3 regions of the Pseudotabrizicola sp. 4114 genome follow, and region 1 is predicted to be linked to each of the others. Evidence: riboswitches for the same ligand, from Rfam matches in the RefSeq annotation. Region 1 holds a riboswitch; each other region holds the start of a gene.

Region 1 (3,268 bases):
GCGCGCCCAGCTGGTTGGCATAGGAAAAGCTGTCTTCGAGCAGCTTCATCACCGGAATCACGCCCGACGACTGGTTCTCGATCCCCTTGATCGGCGCACCGGCCTCGCGCAGGTTGGTCAGCATCAGGGCGACGCCGCCGCCACGCTTCGACAGTTGCAGCGCCGAATTGATGCTGCGGCCGATCGATTCCATATTGTCTTCGATCCGCAGCAGGAAGCACGAGATCAGCTCGCCGCGCTGCGCCTTGCCCGCGTTCAGGAATGTGGGCGTGGCAGGCTGGAACCGGCCCGCCAGCATCTCGGCCATGAAGCGCAGCGCCAGATCTTCATTGCCCCGCGCCAGCGTCAGGGCGACCATCACCACCCGGTCCTCATAGCGTTCCAGATAGCGCTGACCGTCGCGGGTTTTCAGCGTGTAGCTGGTATAATACTTGAACGCGCCCAGAAAGGTCGGAAAGCGGAACTTGGCGGCATAGGCCGCATCCCAGATCTGGCGGTGAAAGTTGCGCGAATACTGGTCCAGCACCGCAGCCTCATAATACCCCTCGGCCACCAGATAGCCCAGCTTTTCATCCAGCGAATGAAAGAACACCGTGTTCTGGTTCACATGCTGCAGGAAATACTGCCGCGCGGCCATGCGGTCGGCGTCGAACCGGATGCGGCCCTGATCGTCGTACAGGTTCAGCATGGCATTCAGCGCGTGGTAATCCAGCGCAGGTTTCACGGCGTCAAGCATTCAGTCCCCCAGAAGCGGTCAAGCCCCGCGCGCACGCGGGTTACGTCGGTTTCGGTTCCCGCCAGCTCAAAGCTGTAGAGCACGGGTATGGCGCATTTTGCGGCGATCACCTTGCCCGCAAGGGCATAGGTCGCGCCGAAATTCCGGTTTCCGCCAGCAATGACACCCCGGATCAGGGCGCGGCGGGCGGGGTCGTTCAGAAAGGCAATGACCTGCTTTGGCACCGCGCCGCGCCCCATGCCGTCGGCAAAGGTCGGGCAGATCAGCACATAGGGCAGGGCAGGGGTGGGCATCGGGTCGGCGGGCCGGATCGGGATCCGCGTCGCACTCAGGCCAAGCGCTGCAACAAAGCGCGCGGTATTGCCCGAGGCGGACGAGTAATAGACCAGCCCGCCCACGGTGTCAGGCCAGCTGGCCGATCATGTCGGGGCGGAAACCGGCCCAATGTGCGCCGCCTGCCACCACCACCGGGGCCTGACGATAGCCCAGCGACATCACCCGCTCCATCGCCTCTGCGTCTTCAGTCAGGTCGATCACGCTATAAGCGATTCCCTTGGCGTCCAGCGCGCGGGTGGTGGCGGTGCATTGCACGCAGGCGGGTTTCGAATAAACGGTGATGGTCATGCCTTTGTCCCTTTTGGCAGTGTCTTGCGGGAACAGGCACGGATCAAAGGCAGGACACCCGCCACGATCACGCCCCCATGCCCACCGCACGGTTTCGGTCGTCTGCGTCAAGGCAGGTCTCCTGGCTCGCGGGTCGGGGCTCGGCTGACCTTCCCGGGGGGCTTGCCCCCAGTGGCGTTTCAGCGTCGCTCGCCGCTTACAGTTGCGGGGGCAGCACCGGCTTTGGGCCCTGACCCGCACCGGCTTCCCTTTTCATCCCCGAGTCGCCCCGGGTCACCATGACGCTACTAATTGACCCGGAACGGCTTCGGCTGTCAATATGTAGTGGTCGTCTTATTCTGCCGCGAGGGCCGCAGTGGGCGAGGGGATGTAGTTGAGGATCGGCGCAAGCCAGCGTTCGGCCTCGGCCAGATCCATGCCTTTGCGCGCAGCATAGTCGGCAACCTGATCGCGTTCGACCTTGGCCACGCCAAAGTAATAGCTGTCAGGGTGGCCGATATAAAGCCCCGAAACCGAAGATCCGGGCCACATCGCCATGCTTTCGGTCAGTTCCACCCCCGTCGCCGCCTCGGCATCCAGCAGGCGGAACAGGGTCAGCTTTTCGGTATGGTCGGGCTGCGCCGGATAGCCGGGGGCAGGGCGGATGCCGCGATAAGGCTCGCCCACCAGCTCATCGGGGGCAAACTGCTCGCCCTCGGCATAGCCCCACAGCTCGCGCCGCACCCGTTGGTGCAGCATTTCGGCCATAGCTTCGGCATAACGGTCGGCCAGGGCCTTGACCAGAATGGCGGAGTAATTGTCGTTCTTGGCGTCGAACTGCGCCGCAATCGCCGCCTCTTCCGGCCCTGCCGTCACCACAAAGCCGCCGACGTAGTCGGGCACGGTGCCTTCGGGCGCCACAAAATCGGCCAGCGCCACATTCGGGCGGCCCTCGCGCTTGGCATGTTGCTGGCGCAGGGTGTGCAGGGTGGCGACCGCCTCGCTGCGGGTCTCGTCAGTAAACAGCCGGATATCCTCGCCCACCGCATTGGCGGGCCAGAAGCCCACCACCGCACGCGGGCCGAACCAGCGCTCGGTGATGATGCGCTGCAGCATCTCTTGTGCATCGGCAAACAGCGCGCGGGCGGCCTCGCCCTGCTTTTCATCGTTCAGGATTTTCGGATAGCTGCCCTTCAGCTCCCAGGTCTGGAAAAACGGGGTCCAGTCGATGTAGCGGGCGATTTCGGCCAGATCCCAGTCGTCAATCACCTGCGCGCCCAGCCGCTTTGGCGCGGGCACCTGATAGTCCTGCCAGTCCAGCCGCAGGGCATTGGCGCGGGCCTGTGCCAGCGGCAGGCGTTGCTTTGCCCGCTCGTTGCGCTCATGCCGTTCGGACACCTCGCGGTATTCGTCGCGCAAGGAGGCAATGAACGGAGCTTGCTGTTCCGGGCTGAGCAGCGCCGACACCACCCCCACCGCGCGGCTGGCATCCAGCACATAGACCGCTGGTCCCGCATAGCGCGGTGCGATCTTGACAGCTGTATGCACCTTCGACGTGGTCGCCCCGCCGATCAGCAGCGGAATGGTAAAGCCCTCGCGCTGCATCTCGGACGCCAGATGTACCATCTCATCCAGGCTGGGGGTGATCAGACCAGACAACCCGATCACATCGACCTTTTCCTCGCGCGCCACCTGCAAGATCTTTTGCGGCGGCACCATCACGCCAAGGTCGATGATCTCGTAATTGTTGCAGGCCAGCACAACCCCGACGATGTTCTTGCCGATGTCATGCACATCGCCCTTCACCGTGGCCATCAGCACCTTGCCCGCTGTCTGCCGCCCGATCCCGCCATTGGCCAGCTTTTCGGCGTCCATATAGGGCAACAGCACCGCCACCGCCTGTTTCATCACCCGGGCCGATTTCACCAC
Region 2 (3,268 bases), on a different contig from region 1:
GGCGCTATGAAAACTCGGTGCTGCAACTGGTAGAGCTGGCGGTGGAACAGGGGGCCGAGGTGGTGGTGATCACCGACCGCTGGGTCAGCCCCGCCGCCGCCCACGCCCGCCACACGCTGACCTGCCATATCGAAGCACCTTCGGCCTGGGACTCGACCGTGTCGATCCTCGTGCTGGTCGAAACGCTGCTGGCAAGTGTGCAAAGCCGGACCTGGGGAGAGACCGAAGGCCGGATGAAACGGCTGGAAACGCTGTACGACCGCTCGCGGTTTTTCCGGCGCTATCGCTAGGAAACCCGTGGCGCGCGAACGCCACGGGCCTTTGTTTCAGGCCTCAGTGCCCCATGGCGGAATGGTCAGCACCATCCGACGGATCGACGCTGAACTCCACCTCGACGCGGCCAGCCTGTTCAAAGATCAGGGTGGCGGGCACCATCTGCCCCTCAGTCATCGGCTCGGTCAGGCCCATCAGCATGATGTGCATGCCGCCGCGTTCCAAGAGCACCGTCTCGCCCGCCGGAATGTCGATGGCATCCACATGCATCATGCGCGCAACGCCATCGGCGCTGTGTTCGGTGGTGTGCAGTTCGGAATGCTGGACCGAAGGCATCTCGATGCCGATCAGCCGGTCAGCGGTTGTGCCCTCATTGGCGATGCCCATATAGCCCGCAGCCGATTTTGCCGAAGCGGCAGGTGCCAGGATATTGGGGTGAATGATCTCAAGATCACCCACGGTCACGCCATGGGCCTGTGCGCTGGTTGCCAGCGCAAGTGCGGCACAAAAGGCCAGAAGCGGGGTTTTGACGCGGTTCAGAGAAGACGAAAGATACATTACGATTGCCTTTTGGCTTGAGCACGGCGCGCGGCCGGCTGTCAGGACTGGATGGATTTCAGACAGACAGGTTCAGGCCAGCGGCGGGGCACGCGGCGCGCGGGCGGGGTCGTGAACGGCAGGCACAGTCTGGCGCGCACGCGGGGCAAAAACGGCGGCAATGATCTGCATATCCGCATCGCGGATCACGCAAGGGCTGGCCGGGATCAGCGCCGGGCCGGTGACTGTGCAGGCGAGGCAGGACAGCGGCGCCGCTGCATCGCCGGACCCCGATGATCCGCACAGATCGGCCATTGCAAAACCGGACAGCAAGAATGCCTCGATCGTCGCATCCTGCTGCATCGGCGCACGATGGCCAAAGCCAGCGACGCCAAGGGCAGTCGCCAGAAGCGCAACCAAAGCCACGCCACGCAGCCATATGATCAGAGACAGGACCATAAGGCGCGGAATGCCGCAAATCGCGCGGCAAAGCAACGGGTCACTCTGTCACTCCGGCTTGATCCAAGGGTTCCCAACGCACCAGCCCGCAGGCTGCTGAGGCCGCGCAGTGGCTCAGGCAAGCCTGTCCCGGTCATACGCACAACCAACCCCATTGTGAACCAGCGGCTGAGCCGCTAGGCATCAGGTGTCTGGTGCTCGATGCGATTGCCGTCGGGATAATCGGGAACGCGGTGAGACTCCGCGACGTGCCCAACGCTGTAAGGTGGACGGGGCCGCAACAGCCACTGGTCCGACTGACCGGGAAGGCGCGGCACCGGGTGAAACCAAGTCAGAAGACCGGCCAGACGAAACCGGGGTGCCCGATGGTCAGCGGGGGCCTTGTTTCTGATGACAGGGGTTTTGTCGTGACGAAAGACCAGATGCAGCCGCAACCCGTTCAGGCATTTTCACCCACCGAGCGTGATGCCGTCTACCGCGCCATCTTTACCCGCCGCGATGTCCGCAGCCAGTTTACGCCGCGCGCCGTTGATGAGGATGTCCTGCTCCGCCTGCTGACCGCAGCGCATCATGCGCCTTCGGTCGGGTTCATGCAGCCGTGGAATTTCATCGTGATCCGCAGCGCAGAGGTGAAAGCCGAAATCCATGATGCGTTTGAGCGGGCCAATGCCGAAGCGGCCGGAATGTTCAGTGCAGACCGTCAACCTCTGTATTCCACGCTGAAATTGCAGGGCATCCGTGAGGCCCCGGTGAACATCTGCATCACCTGTGACCGCACCCGCGGCGGGCAGGTGGTGCTGGGGCGGACCCATAACCGCGATATGGATCTGTACTCGACCGTCTGTGCCGCGCAGAATCTGTGGCTTGCGGCCCGTGCCGAAGGCATTGGCGTCGGCTGGGTCAGCATTTTTCATGACAGTGATCTGCGCCGGATTCTGAACCTGCCCGATCCGGTCGTGCCGGTGGCGTACCTTTGCCTCGGCCATGTTGATGCGCTGTATTCCGAACCCGAATTGCAGGTCAAAGGCTGGCAAAACCGGTTGGATCTGGCCGATCTGGTGTTTCAGGACCGCTGGCCGGAGGCTTTGGCACAGGATGATCACCGGCCATGAACTCTGCCTTTGCCGACCGCCGTTCTGGGGGCATCCTGCGACAAGCCTGCCACTTCGGCGAATGGCTCCAAGGCCGGATGGGCGCGCAGGGGCCCGTTGTTCTGGTCACCTTGCGCCCTGATGGCATGTTTTTGCGGGCCGGGCGCCGGGCCTGTTCTGGCCTGACTGTCAAAACGCCCCATGCGCCCGCAGGCTTTCCCGTGCCACCTCCGGTGCTGCGCCGGTTTTTGTCAGCGCTGGGCCTGCCCCTGACCGGCGCCTATCACCTGCATCCGGCCTTTCCGCCGGGGCTTGGCACCGGGGCCAGCACGGCGGCGCTGGTCGCCATCGCCCGGCTGGCCGGGTTTTGCGGACCGCCCGCCCTGCTGGCACGCGCCTGTGTTGCTGCCGAAGGGGCCAGCGACCCCCTGATGTTCGGCCACCCCGACCGGCTGATCTGGTCCTCCCGCGAGGGCAGAGTGCTGGCGCAAGGGCCAGCCCTGCCCCGCGCGCATCTTCTGGGCGGCTTCTTTGGCCCGCCGCTGCCGACCCGCGCCACGGACAGCGCATATGACGATGTCAGCGATCTGGTGACAGCATGGCAGCGCGGCGCGGCGCTTGCCGGTTTCGCCGCCATTGCCACGGAAAGTGCCGCCCGTTGCCTGACCCGTCGCGGCCCGCCCGATGACCCGACCGCACAACTTGCCAAAGACCTTGGCGCTCTGGGCTGGTCGGCGTCGCATTCCGGTGCCGCCCGCGCGCTGATTTTTGCGCCGGGTCAGGTTCCCAGCCATGCTGTCGCCCAGATGCGCGAGGCGGGATTGCGCAACGTGCAGCCGCTGTTTACCGGGGATGTGCAGCAAGGGGTGGGCAAGCATGCGTGATCACGGCGGAAACCTCGACGCGGC
Region 3 (3,268 bases), on a different contig from region 1:
CAGTCAGCGCATTGAACAGTTGTGATCCGGCAATGCCCGCCAGCACCAGCTGCGCCGATCCGCCACCCGCCGCGCGCGCCAGCGCCGCAACAAGCGCAAAGGCCAGCGTTGCCCCGCCAAACGCCCCGGCGGATATGCCGATGGCACCACCGCCGAGGCCTAGGATGGTGACCGCGACAGCACCGGTTCCGGCCCCCGCCGAGACGCCCAGAAGATAGGGATCGGCCAGCGCATTGCGCACCAAAGCCTGAAGCACGACCCCCGAAAGCGCAAGCCCGGCTCCGCAAGCCGCAGCTATCAGGGTGCGCGGCAAGCGGTAGCTCCAGACAATGCCCGCATCGATCGGATCGACGATGAACTCTGCGCTCAACAGATTGTTCATCACGACGGCACCAACCGTGGCCAATGGCAGCGGCGTCTCGCCAATAACCACACCGGCAACGATCGCCACCAGAAGAACGGCCACTCCCGACAGCCCCCAGAACGCAACCGGACGCAGGGTGGAACGGACGGGAGCGGTCTCGACCGTCATTTCAGGTCAGACTCTGCCAAAGCGTCGGCCAGTGTTTCCAGCGCCGCTATGTTGCGGATCGACGGGTCCATGCTATGCGCATCAAGAATGACAACCCGGTCCTTCGTGACCGCATCCATCAGGCTGACGACCGGATCACTGCGCAGGAATTCCAGCTTTTTATCGATATCATCCGCCTCGAAACGGCGACGCTCCATCCGGGCGGCCACGATGATAGTGGGGTTGGCCCGCGAGATGGTTTCCCAGCTTACGACGGGCCATTCCTCATCGCTGCTGACCACATTTTCAAGGCCAAGTGCCTGCATCATATTGGCTGGCGCGCCACCCTGCCCCGCGACATAGGGATCAATGTCCATTTCTGCAGACGAGAACCAGAATACTGCGGTCGCGTTGCCCAGAGTCAGCGCTTGCGCTTTCTCAATGGCGGCCGCCTCGCGCGCCCTCAGGTCAGCAACCAGCGCGTCCCCGCGATCCCCGACATCGAAAATCTGCGCAAGCTCCGTGATCCCCTGATAGAGGCTGTCCATCTCATACTGTTCAAGCCGGGTGCCATCGGACCCGGCAGTGTTGTCCTTGCCAATGCAATCGGCAGGCAGCGTATATGTCGGGATACCGAGATCCGCGAACTGTTCGCGCGTGGCGACAATGCCCTGCGCCCCGACATGCCATTCATACTGCACGGCCACCAGCCCGGGGCGCTTGGCCACCACGCTTTCAAAACTCGGGTCATTGTCGGCGATTCGCTCGATACCGGCGTTCAACACCTCGAATTCCGGCAGGACATCCGTAAACCAAACGGATGTTCCCTGAACCTTGTCGCCAAGCCCAAGGGAATACAGGATTTCCGTTGCGGCCTGTCCGACAGTCACCACGCTTTCCGGCGCGGCCTCAAAGGTCACGTCTACCCCGCAATTGGTCAGAGTCAAGGGATAGGCCGTTTCGGCATGCACAGGAACTGCTAGCCAGAGGACAGCACTTCCGGCTGCCGTGAAGGATCGTCTGAACATGGGTCGTCTCCAAAGGATATTACGACCGGAGACAGGGAAAGATTGCCGACCCATGGGCTGAATGCCGCGACAGCCGACCGGCGTGACGCATGTGTTCTGGCTGTGACGGCCACGAAAGGCCGCCTTTGGGAATTATTCATTCGACACCTCTCCGGACACCCCGCCCGGTTCGCGTTGCTGACACTGTCGGCAGGTCTCCTGACTGACGGGTCATCACGAACAGCGACCTTCCCATGGCACTGGCCACAGTGGTATTTCGCTGCACGCTCGCCGCCTACAGTTGCGGGGGCAGTTCCGTTTCACCGAAGAACCGGTGACGGATTCCCTTTTGATTCCTTGCGGAAACCGACGCAAAACCGATATGCCCAAAATCCACGGGCTGCAAGCGCCTTGCTTAGAAGCTGTATCTCTCCGGCCGTCGGGGCGGTTCACTTCTGACGGCTATTGCACAGAGCGTTCCCAATGATAACGAGCTTTCTGGCGACGGCGGTGATGATGGCCGTGTGCGGATTTCCATCCTTGCGGAGGCGATCTGCGAAAGTTTTCATGCTTGCTTTGTGATGTGCCGCGACTGGGGCTGTCTGGAACATCACATGTCGCAGAGCACGGGGATCTCCAGTGATGGCCCGTTTTCTGCGAAGTGTTCCGCTGGCATGCACGACCAAGGCCAATCCAGTAAGTGCGGCAACCTGTTCCCTGGTGATGGTGTGAACCTCGGTGGTCTGGCGATCGGGATCACGCAACATGATCCTCTCGCCGAAGGATTTGATGCGGTTCATCTGTGCTTCGACGCGGCTTCGGATATGGTGGCGGTGATCTGACCCCTTTTCAAGTTGCGCCGGGTCCGGCGGCGTGATCCTGGCGAAATGTCCGCTTCTACATGCTGGCAAGGTTGCGTTTGCGCGTGCGGAGAACGTCCGGAAACCGCCCACTTCGTCGATCAACGCTCCCAGTCTCGCTCCTCTGATTTCACAGGCTCCAATGCCAGCCGCCGCTCAGCTTTGCGCGCTTCTCGCAAGGTCAACCCAAACGCCACATGTGACTTCGCGGCCGAAACAACCGCACGCGCGATCCACTTCCGCTGATCCGCATCCTCGAAATCAACAGCCAACGCATCGGTCCGACCGCTGGCGAGTTCCGCTACAACCTCTTTGCCATACCGCTGACGCAGTTCATCAGCGAACCGCTCAGCATGGGCATCGCCCCGGAACTCTACCTTTCCATCCGCCTGCATGATGCGGCCCATCGACCCGAGGGCCCGCAGCAGCCGATCATTCTCAGGGACGACCTCATGCGCCCGGGCATGATCGATTAGCTTGGCCGCAGCTTCATAGAACCCTTCGATATCATCGACGACCTTCCGGCTTTGATCCGGATTCCTTAAGTCAGCACGCCGCCTCCCGGACAGGGTTGCCAAGTCACTGCGCACCCAATCGCGTTCTTCCCAGGCATTGGCGGCACCGGTTTCCAGCCGCTCAGCCATGCGATCACCGCTGAGACCCAGGGCCACTGCCTTGCCGACGATGTCCGTTTTCAGCCGATCTGAGGCACCTGGCTGCAGATCAATGGCCTCCCTGCCCTGTGTCAGGCGGTCACCCTCAAGACCCGTTGCATAGAGTTTGGTCTGCGGCACCATCTGCAAGAGCTGTACGCCACGGGCATCACCCAACCCCTTGGCGACGTCGATGGCATAGCCATAGAGCTCGTCCCGCATGTCCTTGCGCTCGGC

The links. A riboswitch is a leader RNA that binds a small molecule or an ion and turns the genes downstream of it on or off. The one in region 1 is predicted to bind cobalamin.
Region 2: linked by a shared signal. The riboswitch ahead of bluB (5,6-dimethylbenzimidazole synthase) and the one ahead of nrdH (glutaredoxin-like protein NrdH) in region 1 are both predicted to bind cobalamin.
Region 3: linked by a shared signal. The riboswitch ahead of J2X53_RS20420 (ABC transporter substrate-binding protein) and the one ahead of nrdH (glutaredoxin-like protein NrdH) in region 1 are both predicted to bind cobalamin.

Annotation. Positions count from the first base shown of each region.
Region 1 covers NZ_JAVDWP010000003.1:84,232-87,499, forward strand. Annotated here, with positions in the region: gene nrdE (class 1b ribonucleoside-diphosphate reductase subunit alpha) at 1-736, opposite strand, end outside; gene nrdI (class Ib ribonucleoside-diphosphate reductase assembly flavoprotein NrdI) at 721-1,134, opposite strand; gene nrdH (glutaredoxin-like protein NrdH) at 1,139-1,360, opposite strand; cobalamin riboswitch at 1,454-1,656, opposite strand; gene metH (methionine synthase) at 1,694-3,268, opposite strand, start outside.
Region 2 covers NZ_JAVDWP010000006.1:30,944-34,211, reverse strand. Annotated here, with positions in the region: gene J2X53_RS14645 (MurR/RpiR family transcriptional regulator) at 1-290, shown strand, start outside; gene J2X53_RS14640 (copper chaperone PCu(A)C) at 334-831, opposite strand; gene J2X53_RS14635 (hypothetical protein) at 904-1,269, opposite strand; cobalamin riboswitch at 1,445-1,632, shown strand; gene bluB (5,6-dimethylbenzimidazole synthase) at 1,692-2,381, shown strand; gene J2X53_RS14625 (propanediol utilization protein) at 2,378-3,244, shown strand; gene cobD (threonine-phosphate decarboxylase CobD) at 3,237-3,268, shown strand, end outside.
Region 3 covers NZ_JAVDWP010000016.1:47,928-51,195, forward strand. Annotated here, with positions in the region: gene J2X53_RS20415 (iron ABC transporter permease) at 1-532, opposite strand, end outside; gene J2X53_RS20420 (ABC transporter substrate-binding protein) at 529-1,539, opposite strand; cobalamin riboswitch at 1,710-1,904, opposite strand; gene J2X53_RS20425 (transposase) at 1,968-2,243, opposite strand; partial or broken gene J2X53_RS20430 (IS5/IS1182 family transposase) at 2,247-2,348, opposite strand; gene J2X53_RS20435 (relaxase/mobilization nuclease domain-containing protein) at 2,480-3,268, opposite strand, start outside.